DNA from 2 places in the Streptococcus sp. HMSC062D07 genome. Region 1 is predicted to be linked to the other one. Evidence: predicted binding sites of a transcription regulator. Region 1 holds the regulator's gene; the other holds the start of a gene.
The links. The regulator CtsR, encoded in region 1, represses protease genes until heat stress. The targets are predictions, from matches to a motif close to TTGGTCAAAAAAGGTCAAANA.
Positions count from the first base shown of each region.

Region 2: the regulator CtsR is predicted to act here: its motif matches at 4,999-5,019, upstream of clpP (ATP-dependent Clp protease proteolytic subunit ClpP).

Region 1 covers NZ_KV815333.1:40,743-48,637, forward strand. The annotation lists gene HMPREF2957_RS06625 (DUF1275 family protein) at 1-239, opposite strand, end outside; gene HMPREF2957_RS06630 (hypothetical protein) at 452-1,144, opposite strand; gene HMPREF2957_RS06635 (hypothetical protein) at 1,420-1,650, shown strand; gene HMPREF2957_RS06640 (NUDIX domain-containing protein) at 1,687-2,460, opposite strand; gene HMPREF2957_RS06645 (ATP-dependent Clp protease ATP-binding subunit) at 2,534-4,966, opposite strand; gene HMPREF2957_RS06650 (CtsR family transcriptional regulator) at 4,973-5,431, opposite strand; gene HMPREF2957_RS06655 (ABC transporter ATP-binding protein) at 5,758-6,486, opposite strand; gene HMPREF2957_RS06660 (ABC transporter substrate-binding protein) at 6,486-7,493, opposite strand; gene HMPREF2957_RS06665 (ABC transporter permease) at 7,530-7,895, opposite strand, start outside.
Region 2 covers NZ_KV815330.1:101,102-108,996, forward strand. The annotation lists gene HMPREF2957_RS05400 (ABC transporter ATP-binding protein) at 1-52, opposite strand, end outside; gene HMPREF2957_RS05405 (ABC transporter ATP-binding protein) at 52-816, opposite strand; gene HMPREF2957_RS05410 (branched-chain amino acid ABC transporter permease) at 816-1,772, opposite strand; gene HMPREF2957_RS05415 (branched-chain amino acid ABC transporter permease) at 1,776-2,645, opposite strand; gene HMPREF2957_RS05420 (ABC transporter substrate-binding protein) at 2,762-3,922, opposite strand; gene HMPREF2957_RS05425 (YlbG family protein) at 4,010-4,279, opposite strand; gene clpP (ATP-dependent Clp protease proteolytic subunit ClpP) at 4,355-4,945, opposite strand; gene upp (uracil phosphoribosyltransferase) at 5,106-5,735, opposite strand; gene HMPREF2957_RS05440 (deoxycytidylate deaminase) at 5,825-6,292, opposite strand; gene HMPREF2957_RS05445 (TetR/AcrR family transcriptional regulator) at 6,311-6,868, opposite strand; gene HMPREF2957_RS05450 (DegV family protein) at 6,993-7,838, shown strand; gene HMPREF2957_RS05455 (aminoacetone oxidase) at 7,895-7,895, shown strand, end outside.

The DNA.
Region 1 (7,895 bases):
TTCACGTGTAAGGCAAAAACAAATCCTAGGGAAAAGAAAATAATGGAGCAGAATCGCAGCATTGTATTGATAACATGTGAATCGTGCCAATCTGATATCAGTAGAAGAATGTTCCCTGTCTGTGTTGCCACCAAACTATGGTACTGGATGTGACAGAACACATCCAAAGAACCACCTATAAAGCCAAGAAATATTCCCATTAGTCGTGTATTTTGAGGTAAAATTAATTTATCTGGCATTGATTCATCACTCGTTTCCCTTTGATTTTTTCATTATACCACTTTCTCTGAAAGAAACTAAGTGAAAAACGGTCAGTTCAAGTAGACATGATTACATATACTCCTAAGTTAGTCTCATCTCTGGAGTTCATGTATGACGTCTTATCAACTGGGAATGCTGTAAGTATTCATCAACTGAGCTATTTTTAAACAAATTATTTCAGTACTAAATTCTATGGTTGAATCAAGACAACACTAGATACCGTACCATCCGCTCCTGTTGTAATTTGAATGACTTTTCCACCACCTACTTCCGCATTGTATTTTCCATCATCAAGGGTATAAGAATAACTTTGGATAGAGTAGTTTTCTTTCTTACCATCAGCAGATTCCACTGTAAACTGGCCACCTGATGAGACCGTGATAGTTTCACCATTAGCCCCCTTCCAATTCCCAGCTGCAGCCGAAAAGTCTTTGTCCACCATAGTCAAGACGCCTTTATAACGTTTGTTGTGTTCTGCCTGCTTGTCTTGAAGTTTGCGATCAGTTGCTGGATCATAAGCTGACTGATTCGGGTTTGCTTGTGTTCCTTGTTGATTGGATGGGGCTTGAGAAGGGGTTTGCTTAGCAGAAGGTTCTTGATTTTGTTTTGTTTCTGGTGCTGGTGTTGCTTGCGATTGATTAGCAGTAGTCGTTGACTGATCAGAAGATGATGACTTAGCTTTTTCTGATGAAGTTGAATTTGATGATTTCTGAGTTTTGTTCTCTTTACTTGAAGAACTCGCCTTAGAACTAGAAGATGCTTGTGTTGTCTTACTAGAATTATCACTTGCAGTGTTCTCTTTCTTATTTCCGCATGCTCCTAAAAGCAAAGTTGAAGCCAATACTGCTACTGCTAGTAAACGAATTGAATGTTTTGTTTTCATGATGCGCCTCCCATGTAATCTTTTTGAAATGTTATGAAATACTTCTGTAATGTTATTGTAATATTTGTTTTAGGGTTTGTCAACTATTTATATATGGTTTTGGTTTTTATTTATATTTGTTTTTTTTAATCCTCCTATCTCTATTATTCGTTAAAAATTTAAAAAACAGGAAATTTTTCCTACTAAAAATACTATATTTTATAAGTGTAATCGCTTGCATTTTTTTCTTGAAGGGCTATAATAAAATTGAAATAAGATATTGGAGGTGTAGGCTTATGTTAAGAAACTATTACAAGTATCTTCCTTGGTTGATTTTAGCTGCTTTCGTTTCTTATGGGGGTGCTACTCATTACGCTCAAACAACATTTGATTTGTTCTACCTAACTGCCATTTTCATGATTGTCTACGTGGCTTTATTGTATTTACACGAACATTATTTAAAATATAAATACAAAGATTTATTCATTCGAATCATGAGCAATTCTAATAAAGATAAACATCCTTAAACAAAAAGAGGTCGAGAAAATCCCGACCTCACTTTTTTATTTTAATCGATAAATAGTGATAACTTCCTTCTGAGGAATCCGTTTAAATCCAACTTCCTCTATGCTATGACCATATTTCGATAAGAAACTATCACTCGTACATGATTTGCCTGGGCATAGAGTCTCAATGAGGGCTAACCCATCATCCACTGTGAACTCATCCTCTAGTAAATAAAGGAAACGAGCGTCATAGTCGATAGCTTCTTGAATCTTCTTGATGGATGTTTGAATAATGGATAAGTGGTCAAATGCAAAGTCCTTCTCGTCAAGTTCTTTGCCATCCAAGTAACACTTGCCTGTGTGAAAATCAACATCTACAAGAACGACTTCTTTTGCATCATCTCCTGCCTGGACTAAGTCAAGAGCTCGACTAGGTAGGTAAACCAAGTGGGCAATGGTAACTGTCCAACCTCTGGGATCACGACCAGGAGTAGATACTGTCACTAACTGTTCAATCTTTTCTAGTGGAAGTTCAAGATTAATTTCTTCTTTTACCTCACGTTGACAAGCATGGGCAGCATCTTCCCCTTTATCCATAAAACCACCAACTAGCGCTAAACAATTTTGAAAAGGGTGTGCCTTCCGACGAATCAGAAAGAGTTTCATTTTCCCTTCTGCAAAGCAATAGGCTACCATATCCACAGTCACACTTGGTTTTTCATACTGAGGGAGTGCTTGCTTGTGGTACCAGTCTAAAAATTCAGCTTGACTAGCGTGAACTTCAAAGTACTCTTTTTCTGTCATCCCGGTTGGAATTATCTGATTCATAATCTTCTACTTCCTTTCTGCTTTTGATGGCAATAAAGAGGGTGGATCTACAAATTATAGATTAATAGTTCTTGTTTTATACAATGTCGAATTTCAATTGACCAGCTTTGACACCAATTTTAAGTGTCTTACCTTCTTTCAATTCACCTGTAAGAAGGAGTTCTGCTAGTTTGTCTTCTACTTCTGTTTGCAGAGTTCTGCGCAGTGGGCGAGCTCCCATTTCTGGATCATATCCCTTCTGAGCTAGAAGCTTAAGGGCAGATGCTTGGAGTTTCAAGTCAATGCCTTTTTCTGCGAGACTTGCAATCAATGGTTTGACCATAATCTTAACCACTTCCTGCATATCTTGACTTGACAAGCTGTGGAAGACCACCTTTTCGTCAATACGGTTGATAAACTCTGGACGATAAGCTTTTTTCAACTCTTCGAACATCCGTTTTTCCATATTTTCTTGGTCAAAACGAATATCCTTAGCTCCAAAACCGACTGTCTTGTCATCACGAAGAGCTGTCGCACCAAGGTTTGACGTCATGATAATAATGGTATTTGAGAAATCAACCTTGCGACCCTTACTGTCTGTTAAGACACCATCATCCAAGACCTGCAAGAGCACATTAAAGATATCTGGGTGGGCCTTTTCTACCTCGTCAAAGAGCAAGACTGAGTACGGTTTGTTACGAACCTTCTCGGTCAACTCTCCGCCCTCTTCGTAGCCTACATAACCTGGAGGAGCTCCATTGAGACGACTAGCTGCGAATTTCTCCATATATTCACTCATGTCAAAACGAATGAGGGCTGACTCGTCATCAAAGAGAACTTCTGCCAAGGCTTTGGCCAATTCTGTCTTACCAACACCTGTTGGTCCTAGGAACATAAAGGAACCAATTGGACGTTTGTTATTACGAATACCTGATTGATTTCTGCGAATGGCACGACTGATACTTGATACCGCTTGTTCCTGCCCGATAACACGTTTATGCAGTTCAGCTTCTAGATTGAGATATTTCTTGGCGTCCGTTTGTGTCAATTTTTGAACTGGAATACCTGACAAGCGACTCAAGGTTGTCAAAATATCAGACTCTTTTACTAGATCTTTATAGACTGGAACTTCCTGTTCTTTTGCAATGAGCTGAGCTGCTTGTTTCCATTTGCCATCCATCAAGGCCTTGTCCGCTGCTGTTAAACCTGACTCATCTTTTTTAGCGTGCTTTGATTTATTTTGGACAGTTGCTGCCGCTTCATCCAAAAGATCAATCGCTGAGTCTGGCAAGTGACGACTAGTCAAATAGCGATGTGCCATTTTGACAGCTGTTTCGACAGCATCATCTGTAATTTGGACATGGTGGTGTTTCTCATAAGTTGCTTTCAAGCCACGCAAGATAGCCATACTATCAGCCACACTTGGTTCCTCAATCATCACTTTTGCAAAGCGACGAGAAAGGGCTGCGTCTTTTTCGATGTGTTTTTGGTATTCTTCCTGAGTGGTTGCCCCAACAGTTCTCAGAGTTCCACGCGCTAGGGCAGGTTTCAGGATATTGGCCGCATCCAAGGTCGAATCAATACCACTTCCTGATCCCATAATGGTATGAAGCTCATCTATAAAGAGGATAACCTTACCGTCTTCCTCGATATCTTTGATGATATTGTTCATACGTTCTTCAAAGTCTCCACGGAAACGGGTTCCCGCAACCACATTCATCAAATCAAGTTCTAAGACACGCATCTTAGCCATTTCATCAGGCACATTTCCGTTGGCAATTCGCTGTGCAAGGCCAAGTGCCAGAGCTGTTTTACCAACACCTGCATCTCCAACTAGAACTGGATTGTTTTTTGTTTTTCGACTCAAGATTTGGATTATACGAGAGATTTCTTGGTCACGTCCAATAACTGGTTCCAATTTGCCTGAACGAGCTTGCTCTGTGAGGTCATGAGTGTAATCTTCCAAACCACCACTTGGAGTTTGAGGCATACCCATCATATTGGCCATAGAATTTTGCTTATCTGCTACTGATCTGTGACGCTGACGCAGAGCCTTCAAATCTTCCTTTGTCCAACCAGCACGCGCTTCAAGACTACGACGAAGCCCAGCAATCTTGACTTGATCTTTCTGGTCTTCATAAGAAAATCCTGCTTTTTCCAAAATGCGAGTAGCTAGGGCATTGCCATCATGTAAGATAGCGTAGAGAAGATGCTCTGTTCCCAATGCTTTGGCATGTACAACCGAAGCAACATGTTCCGCCTCCAACATCAAGACGTTCAAACGATAGGAAAATGGGAGCTCCTTATAATCTTCCTTATGGTTAAAGTTTGCTTCTGTTAATTCTACAGCTACTTCCTCTAAACGATCAATCTCATACGGGAATTCATTTAAAGTTGCTCCAGCAACACTGTAGCTATGATTGGCCATGGCAATCAGCAAATGCCAAGACTCTAGGTAATCTGCATCAAAGCGACTCGCTACCAGAAAGGCACTATCGATGCATTCTCTCAATGCTTTTGAATATTTCATGTCGTCTTATTTTCCTTTTCTATCTACTTCATGCAACAACTGACGAAGCATATTGGCACGAATATAATTAGCTTCCTCACCTAGAATTCGGTCTGTCCCCATAGCTAATAATAGATTCATTTCTTGGCGGGTCATGAGTTCTTGTTCGACTAAGAGTCTTAAGACATCTTCAAAGATGACTTGGTTCACCTCATCACTCACTGAATACAACAAATCGCGGAGCATATCATGATGGTTAGAGAATTCGATTCGACCAATACGAATATAGCCTCCACCACCACGCTTACTCTCAACTAGATATCCTCTACTCTCTGTAAAACGAGTCTTAATCACATAGTTGATCTGGCTAGGTACGACTTGAAAGGTATCCGCTAGCTGACTTCGTTGCAATTCTACGATACCAGATTGTTCTAAAATCGCCTTGATATAGGCTTCGATATGGTCTGATGTATTTTTAAATTTCATAGCTTGCTACCTCCTTCTTAAACTTTGACTATCTTTGACTATACTATCATTTACAACTCTATAAGTCAAACTTTTAGGGCTCAATCCTTGAAAATACTGAGTTTTAAAAATAGCTACCGTTAGCAAACTATACTTTATTTTCTATTCTACATTTCAACATTTATGTTATAATAAAAAAATTACAACTAGCTTTCAAATCCTTTGAAAGTATGTTATTTATCATCAAATCTAAGAAATATTTCGTAAAATCTATAAAAATAAAACTTCGGTATCATTAATGATGTACCGAAGTTTTTTTGTAGTGTGAGTTTTTCACAGTTTTTTAGCTATAGTTCCAAGCCCAATTCTTCTAATATCTGGCGTTTATAGGCAATTTTTTGAACGTCCTTGTCTTCAGTTTCAGACCAATTAAGTTTGACTTCAGAAACAATCTGACCAGGGCGATTTTTCAAGATATAGATGCGATCACTGAGATTGAGGGCTTCCTCTATACTATGGGTGATGATTAAGGTCGTTAACCCTAGCTGTTTATGAATATCAAGATACCAGGCATGAAGTTCCATCTTAGTCATCTCATCCAAAGCGCTAAAGGCCTCGTCTAGAAGAAAGAGCTTGTGCCCGAAAAGGTAGGTACGGAGTAAAGCAACACGCTGGCGCATCCCACCACTGAGTTCATGAGGGTACTTATCCCTTACAGCCGTCAACTGAAAGGTAGCAAGAATTTCATCTGCTTTGGCAATGGCTTCTGCCTTGTCCACCTTTTGGATCAAGAGGGGCAAAATGATATTGCCAAGGACAGTCTTGTGTTCCAAGAGCAAATCCTTTTGGAGCATATAACTCACACGCCCCTTGGGATTTTCCTCCCCGTCAAGCACAATTCTACCTGACTGGACTTCTAAAATCCCTGCAATCAGGTTAAAGAGGGTGGTCTTTCCAACACCACTGGGTCCCAAGATGGAGACCACTTCACCTGAAACCACTTGTAGGTTAATGTCCTCTAAAATCTTTTCATTGTCGTAGGCATAGCTTACGTGTTCAAGTCTAATTTCTGTCATTATTTTACAAATTCGTTAGTGAATCCTTTATCAGTCAAGTCTTCCTTGAGGATACCATTTTCTTTATCCCATTTGTAGAAGGCATTCCAGCGGTCCGCATCAAATTGCCCCCATTTTTCCTTGTCGCTTGCATATTCTTTTGACAAGTATTTCTGAGATTCGATGACAAAGTCACGTTTATCCTTTAACTCAGGGGCATTCTTGATCAAGATATCAGCCGCTTCTTCTGGGTGATCCATCGCGTATTGGTAACCTTTTTTGATAGCTTGGATGACTTTACGAGCTTCTTCTTTGTTGTCTTTTAGATAGTCGTTGTTTGCAATGATGACTGGTGAGTAGTAGTCAAACTCTTTTACATAGTCTTTCAAATACATGAAGTTGGCATCCACACCTTGCGATTTAGCAAGGATTCCATCCCAACCATAATAAATCCAAGCAGAGTCAAAAACTCCATTGGCAATCGGTGTGATCGAGTTCGAGTCGTTGTTTGGTACTTTTTCAACCTTCTCAAAGTCTCCACCTTGAGATTCTACCAAGGTTTTCAACATCGCAAGTTCAGTTGGGTCATTCCAGGTTCCGTATTTCTTCCCTACCAAGTCTTTAGGACTAGTTACATTATCAGATTTACGAGAGATGATCCCTGATGTATTGTGCTCAACGATCGCTGCAACGGCAGTAATGCCTGCTCCTTTTTCCAATTTCTTAGCCATGTAATCTTGGAAATAGATAGCAAATGGCGCCTTGCCATTGATAACCAAGTCAGATGAACTTTCTTCTGGTGGCAATTTCAAATCAACATCCACTCCAGCTTCTTTGAAATAACCTTTTTCCTTGGCAACATAAAGCCCTGTATGATTGGTATTTGGTGTCCAGTCTAGGATAAAGTCAATTTTTTTGAGTTCTGCTTCTTTGTTATCCTTAGAAGCTGTTCCTTGGCCACAAGCCACAAGCACGACAGCTAGAAGAGCTGTTACAACCGTTAAAAACACTTTCCATGTTTTCTTCATTTTTAATTCCTCTTTTCTTTTTCTAAAACGCTTCTTTTAAGCACGTTTCCATTTAATCACATATTTTTCACTGATATCGACTAGCTTCATACCCAGAAGACTGATCAGCGATACCAGAATAATAATCGCAAACATAGTATCATACTGAAACAGTTTTTTGGACTGAATCATGTAGACACCTAGTCCTTCAAAGCCTCCCAACCACTCAGATACCACTGTTGTGATAAAGGCGTAGGAGACACTGACCCTAAGTCCTGCATAAAAGTAAGGCAGGCTGACAGGGATTTTAAAATGCCACAGGATTTGCCAAGGATTGGCTCGCATCAGACTAAACAAGGTCAGCATATCCTTGTCACAATGCCTAAAACCATCTAAAATACTGACGATAATAGGAAAAGTTGT
Region 2 (7,895 bases), on a different contig from region 1:
CTTGAATCATACCGTAGTGAACTGAGAGGTTTTCAACTTTTAACATAGACATTAGGCTTCACCTCCAAGATAAGCTTCGATAACACGTTTATTGTTCTTGATTTCATCTGGTGTCCCATGAGCAATCAAACGACCGTACTCTAGAACATAGATACGTTCAGTGACTTCCATGACCAAGTTCATATCATGTTCAATCAGCATGATGGTAATCTTGAATTCATCCTTGATGCGACGGATCAACTCAGTCAATTCTGCAGTTTCTTGTGGGTTCATACCTGCTGCAGGCTCATCCAAGAAGAGGATTTTAGGTTCTGTAGCAAGGGCACGAACAATTTCCAAACGACGTTGTTGGCCATAGGCTAAGTTTTTAGCTAAGGTTTCAGCATCACCATCTAAATCAAAGATTTTTAGTAATTCTATGGCTTTAACTTTTAATTCTTTTTCATTCTTATAAAAAGCTGGTAAGCGCAAGAAACTTGCAAAAACATGTTGTTTATGATGGTTACTAAATGCAATAAGAACGTTATCCAAAACTGTCAAGTCTTTAAAGAGGCGGATGTTTTGGAAGGTACGCCCTAAACCAAGAGCAGCAATTTTATAGGGTTGCTTGCCATTTAACAAGTGGCCATCCAAGGTTACTGTTCCTTCGCTTGGTTCATAAACTCCAGTCAGCAAGTTGAAAAGAGTTGTTTTCCCAGCTCCATTCGGTCCAATCAAGCCAACAAGTTCACCTTCGTTCAATTCTAGAGTTACATCTCCAACAGCAGTCAGACCACCAAAATGCTTGGTTAACTGTTTTACTTCAAGTAATGCCATTAGTTTTGTCCCTCCTTCTTACCTTTTTTAAAGAGTCTTGATAGGCTCAATTCCCATGTTCCAAGAAGACCACCTGGTCTGAAAATCATAACGAGTACCAAGGCCAAAGCATAGATAATCATACGAACGCTAGCCACATCTTGAAGGAACATATTCAAAATACCAAGAACAATCGCAGCGACAATTGCTCCTGTAATTGATCCCAAACCACCAAATACAACGATAATTAAAACGTTGATAGAGTTGATAAAGCTATAATCCTTTGGCACAACAGAACCGATAAATCCTGCTTGAAGGGAACCTGCAATACTTGCAGTCATAGCTCCAAAGACAAATGCGATAATTTTGATTTTTGTTGTATTGACCCCGACAGATTCAGCTGCGATTTCATCTTCACGAACAGACAAGGTTAAACGACCGATTGGACTACGAAGGAAATTCAGCGTTGCAATTGTCGTAATCACGGCAAAAATGTATACCATTTGCCAATTAGTAAAGTTTGGAATACCAAGGATACCAGCAGCTCCGTTTGTTAAATCACCACCATTGACGATTAGGATACGGATAATTTCAGCAACCCCAAGTGTCGCAACTGCAAGGTAGTCCCCCTTCAAACGAAGGGTAGGAATTCCAACGACTAAGGCAACCAAACCAGCAATGATAGCACCAAGCAACATAGCTCCAAAAAAGGCACCATAAGTTGGAGATTTAGAACCAATAATGGCTGCTGCATAGGCACCGATAGCCATGAACCCAGCATGTCCAAGAGAAAATTGACCAGAAAAACCAACGATAAGGTTAAGTCCTACTGCAAGAATAATATTGATACCGATTTGTTCTAGAATCTGAATATGGAAAAGGTTTAAAATACCAAACGAAACTAATAAGCTAATCACACCATATCCAAGCAACAAAAGGAGCAACCAGAGAATATTAACTTTTAAATTTTCTTTCATTGTTTACACCTTCTCTTTCACATTCTTACCAAGGATACCAGCTGGACGAACAATCAAGATCAATAGCAAGATTCCGTACACGATAGCATCACGGAAATCTGACATTCCGAAGGCTGTTGCAAAAGTTTCCAATAGTCCGATTACAAAACCTCCAAGAGCTGCACCAGGAATAATACCGATGCCACCTAAAACGGCAGCCACGAATGATTTAATACCCGGAGTCATTCCCATCAATGGTTCAAGAGAGTTGTAGTAAAGGGCAATCAAGACACCTGCTGCACCAGCCAGAGCTGAACCTAAGGCAAAGGTGAAACTGATTGTACGGTTTACGTTGATACCCATCAATTGAGCTGCATCACTATCTACAGATACGGCACGCATGGCTTTCCCCATTTTTGTTTTTTGCACGATGAGTTGCAAAAGGATCATCAAGACAATCGAAACTGTCAAAATCAACAATTGAATATTTGTTAGACTGATTGGACCCAAGTCATAACGAACTGTTTGGATTGCTTGAGGGAAGGCACGTGTATTGGCACCTACTAGATATACCATTCCATACTCAAGCAAGAAGGATACCCCGATAGCAGTAATCAATACAGAGATACGGGTTGAATGTCGGAGTGGACGGTAGGCTAGAAACTCGATGATAACACCGAGAATAGCTGAACCAATCATGGACAAAATTAAGGCTAAAAAGAAATTTAAATGGAGGGCATTAATCAAGAAATAACCCATGAAAGCACCCATCATATAGATATCACCATGGGCAAAGTTAATAAGCTTGATAATTCCATAAACCATAGTATAACCCAGGGCTAGCAAGGCATAGACACTACCCAAGATTAAACCATTGACAAGTTGTTGAAGCATATGGTTCACTCTTTCTAAGTTTTATTTTTAGGATTTTATAAAAAAAATAATCCCTTTATAAATACTGAAACAGGGAGTGAGTAAAAGCTCATTCCCCATTTACGATATCTATAAAATTAAGGTTTTACGACTTCTGCCGCATCTACTTTACCATTATTCATGGTCATCATGAAGGCTGTTTTCACAGTGTTATGATCTGCATCAAAGCTTGTTTGACCTGTAACACCTTCAAAGTTTTGTGTTTTAGCAAGATTGTTCTTGATATCAACTGAAGTTTTTGCACCTTTTGCTGCATTAGCTACAAGGTAAACTGAGTCATAAGCAAGAGCTGCAAATGTTGAAGGATCTTCGTTATATTTTGCACGATAAGCTTCAAGGAAGGCTTTTGCTTTATCTGAAACATCAACAGTAGTTGAGAATCCTGAGATGAAGTAGATATTTGATGCGCGTTCAGCAGTTGCTTGTTGAACAAATTCTGCACCGTTAAATCCGTCACCACCAATGATTGGCTTATCAATTCCCATACCACGAGCTTGGTTTACAATCTTACCAGCTTCTGTATAGTAACCTGGCAATACGATTGCATCAAAGTCTTTATCTTTGATTTTTGTCAAAGCTGCTTGGAAGTCTGTATCACCTGATACAAATGTTTCGTCTGCTACGATTTCACCTTTGAATGAATCACGGAAAGATTTTGCAATACCTTTAGCGTAGTCACTTGAGTTATCTGTATACAAGACCACTTTCTTAGCGTTCAATTTGTTTGAAACGTAGTTTGAGATGATTTTTCCTTGGAAACTATCTTGGAATGTTCCGATGAAGAGGAAATCTTGACCTTTTGTCAAACCATCTTGAGTAGCACTTGGAGAAATCAATGGAACTCCAGCTTGTGTAGCATTTGCTACTGCCGCTGCAGTTGCACCTGAAGTCGCAGGTCCTACGATAGCTGCTACCTTAGATTGAGTCACAAGGTTTGTTGAAACAGAAGCAGCTTCAGCAGTTTCAGATTTGTTATCTTTGTCGACTACTTCGATTTGTTTTCCATCGATACCACCTGCTGCGTTGATTTCATCAACTGCAAGTTGAGCACCCTTTTGCTCAGAAGTACCGTAAGATGCTACAGCACCAGTTTCTTCGAAGTTGAAACCAATTTTTACAACTTTTTCATCAATTGGGTTACCAGTTGTGTTTGAAGCTCCTGACTTCACTTCCCCACAAGCTGCTAAAAGAGCTGTACTTGCAAGAGCTACAAGTGACAATGCAAATTTTTTCTTCATGTTTATCTCCTTTTAATGTTCAATTTAAATTACATGTTAAGAATATACCGAATTATCAGAAAATTGTCAACAAGTTTCTCTCACTTTTTAAATGATAACGTTTTCGCTTGTTTTATATAGGTTCCCAACGAAAGGAGTTTCCAATTCTTGGATATGACAAACTCTCACTTTCTTGATAAATTTCTCTTTTCCTAGACGGTTTACCAGCTCTTCTACTTCCTCTGTTGGGACATAAAGTTGTAGGTAACGATGTTTTTTTGAGTGGTAACAAATATCACCATAATTTGCGAGTTTTTTAGCATCGCGATTATAGTATAAATAGATAATCAGACCAGACCGATTCTCTTTTTGAAACATAATTCAACTTCCTTCTTACAATCTTCCTTCTATTATATCAAAAAAAACAAGCTCAGTCGAGCTTGCTTTAGTAGTTTAATTCAAAGAATTATTAGCCATAATTTCATCAATAAAACCGTAGTCAAGAGTTTCTTGAGCGCTCATCCAGTAATCACGTTCAGCATCTTTATGAATTTGCTCAACAGATTTGCCAGAGTTATCTGCTAGGATTTGCTCCAAAGTTTTACGAGTTTTAAGTAAGTGTTCAGCAGCGATGGCCATATCAGTCTGCTGAGTACCACCACCTGTACCACCCATTGGTTGGTGAATCATGTATTCTGCATTTGGAAGCATGAAACGTTTGCCCTTTGCTCCACTTGAAGCAATAATTGTACCCATTGAGGCTGCCATTCCCATAACGATAGTTTGGACATCTGCCTTGATAAAGTTCATAGTATCAACGATTGCCAAACCAGCTGATACAGAACCTCCAGGAGTGTTTACATAAAGATAAATATCTTTTGTACTATCTTGGGCATCCAAGAAAAGCAATTGGGCGATAACTGAGTTTGCCATATTGTCTTCGACTGGTCCAGTCAACATGATAATACGGTCCTTAAGAAGACGTGAGTAAATGTCATACGAGCGTTCTCCACGACTTGTTTGTTCAATAACTACAGGAATCATTCATTTCTCCTTTTGATTTCTAATTTCTTTGTTAATAGGATTATTATATATCCTTGGTCAAAAAAGGTCAAATTTTTGCTCTATCCTAATAACAGATACAAAAATTTAACCTCCTTTCAAAACTAAGACTAGGCTATAGTCTCAATATCACTTTAGAATCTTATTTTGTTCCGAACAAGCGGTCTCCAGCGTCTCCAAGACCTGGAACGATGTAACCATGTTCGTTCAAGCGTTCATCCAAAGCTGCTGTAAAGATTTCTACATCAGGGTGTGCTGCTTGAAGTGCCTTCACACCTTCTGGAGCTGATACAAGGCAGACAAACTTGATGTTTGAAGCTCCACGTTTTTTGAGGGAGTCAACAGCCAAAATCGCTGATCCACCTGTTGCAAGCATAGGATCAACTACAAAAATTTGACGTTGGTCAATATCTTCAGGTAATTTTACCAAGTATTCTACTGGTTGAAGGGTTTCTTCATCACGGTACATACCAATGTGACCAACTTTTGCTGCTGGAACCAAACTCAATAGTCCATCAACCATACCAATACCTGCACGCAAGATTGGGACAATCGCCAATTTTTTACCAGCCAACTGTTTTTGAACTGTTTTTGTGATCGGTGTTTCGATTTCTACATCTTCAAGTGGAAGATCACGAAGCACTTCATATCCCATCAACATTGCAATCTCGTCTACTAGTTCACGAAAAGCTTTTGTAGAAGTGTCAGTGCGACGCAAGATTGATAATTTGTGTTGAATCAGTGGATGATTAATAACTTCAAGTTTTCCCATTTTCAGAATTCCTTCTTTCAATTTATTCTTCTTATTATATCAAAAAATGGTTTAAAAAGCTTTCTAAACCATTTATTTTTTTATAATTTCTAGATTAGGTGAGCCTCTTGGAGAGCTGCTTGAACTGTCTCAAGTGGCAAATGTGTTAATTCTGTCTTTTTTTCTTGATAAAGGTATTGGGCATAATCGTCCATGCGGTATTGATTAATATAAACTACACGCTCACATCCTACTTGTAGTAACTGCTTGGTACAGTTAAGGCATGGAAAATGAGTGACATAGGCTGTGAAACCTTTTGGAACGCCACGCTCTGACCCTTGTAAGATAGCATTCACTTCTGCATGAAGAGTGCGGACACAGTGGCCTTCAATCACCAGACAGTCATGATCTATACAATGCTCTGTTCCTGATACAGAACCATTATAGCCTGTTGAAATAACTTTGTTATCCTTGACTAAAACAGCTCCTACCTTGGCACGTTTACAGGTTGAGCGATTGGCAATCAATAGAGCTTGAGCAGCAAAATACTCATCCCAAGCTAGTCTTTTTTCTGTCATAGCATTTCTCCTCATGTTTTATTTTTTGAAAAATGGCAGGCGTAGATCTGCGATTTTTTCAGCAGGAACCTTCATTCCATCCTTGATCCATTTAAGCAAGACCGATACGATGGCCGAACTCCAAAAAGAATGCAGGTAAGAACTGACACCTTTTGACTTCCCATAGTATTTTTCTAGAAATTCTTGCATGGCTTGCACAAAGATTTTTTCTAAGTGATAGTCTAGGGCAAGCTGAATAACCTTAGCTTCTTTCTTGGCTTCTCTAAAGAGGTGAACCCATACAAGATAAAGGTCTGTTTTAACATCGTAATGACTCAATTGCTCCATGATGTTATGGACGCTACGTTTAAAGACACTTTCTAAAATCTCTTCTTTGGATTCATAATTTCGATAAAAAGCTGCACGAGAAACGCCAGCACGCTTGACTAACTCAGAAATGCTAATCTTAGCCAACTCCTTTTTCTCCAAGAGTTGCAAAAGAGCTGTTTCAATCGCTTCTCTGGTTAGCAAATTAGATTCTTGATTTGATTTTCTAAGGTTTTCAAGCGATTTTTCAGATATTTTACGTTCAGACATAACAATTTCTTTCTACTTGTGACAACAGAGAGGTACTACTTTTGTTTCAAGGGCTTTCATGATATAATTGTAAAAAAAGACAGAACCTTTGTCAATGTATAAGTGATAAAGATGGAGAATTTCTATGACTTGGAAGATTGTAGCTGACTCTGGTTGTGATTATCGCCAGCTGGAAAACCTTGCTTTTGATACTGAATTTGTCAGTGTTCCCTTAAAGATTCAGGTAGCAGATCAAGTCTTTGTCGATGATGCCAATCTGGATATCGATAAGATGATGGAAACTATGTATGCGACTTCTGAAGCTTCAAAATCAGCCTGCCCTAGTCCTGATGATTACTTACGAGCATTCGAAGGTGCAAAACATATTTTTGTAGTGACTATCACTGGAACTCTCTCTGGTAGCCACAATAGTGCTCAATTAGCTAAGAATATCTATCTCGAAGAACACCCTGATACTCAAATTCATGTCATCGATAGCTTATCAGCTGGTGGGGAAGTTGACCTAATCGTCGAAAAGATTAATGATTTGATCAACCAAGGACTTTCTTTTGAAGAAGTCGTTGAAGTGATTACTACTTACCAAGAAAAAACGAAGTTGTTGTTCGTTCTTGCTAAAGTGGATAACCTGGTTAAAAACGGTCGATTGAGTAAGCTTATCGGTACAGTTGTCGGGCTCCTAAATATTCGAATGGTCGGAGAAGCAAGCGAAACCGGAACCTTAGAACTCCTCCAAAAAGCTCGTGGTCCTAAAAAATCCCTTCAGGCTGCTTATGAAGAGTTAATCAAAGCTGGCTACGCTGGTGGGCGTATCGTCATGGCTCATCGTAGCAATGACAAATTCTGCCAACAGCTTTCAGAGCTCTTACGAGAAAAATACCCACAAGCTGACATTAGAATCATCCCAACTTCTGGACTCTGCAGTTTCTATGCGGAAGAAGGCGGGCTCCTCATGGGATACGAAATCAACTAATAAATCTGACAAGAGATGTCTAATCATCTCTTGTTTTTTTATGGTACAATACTCTTA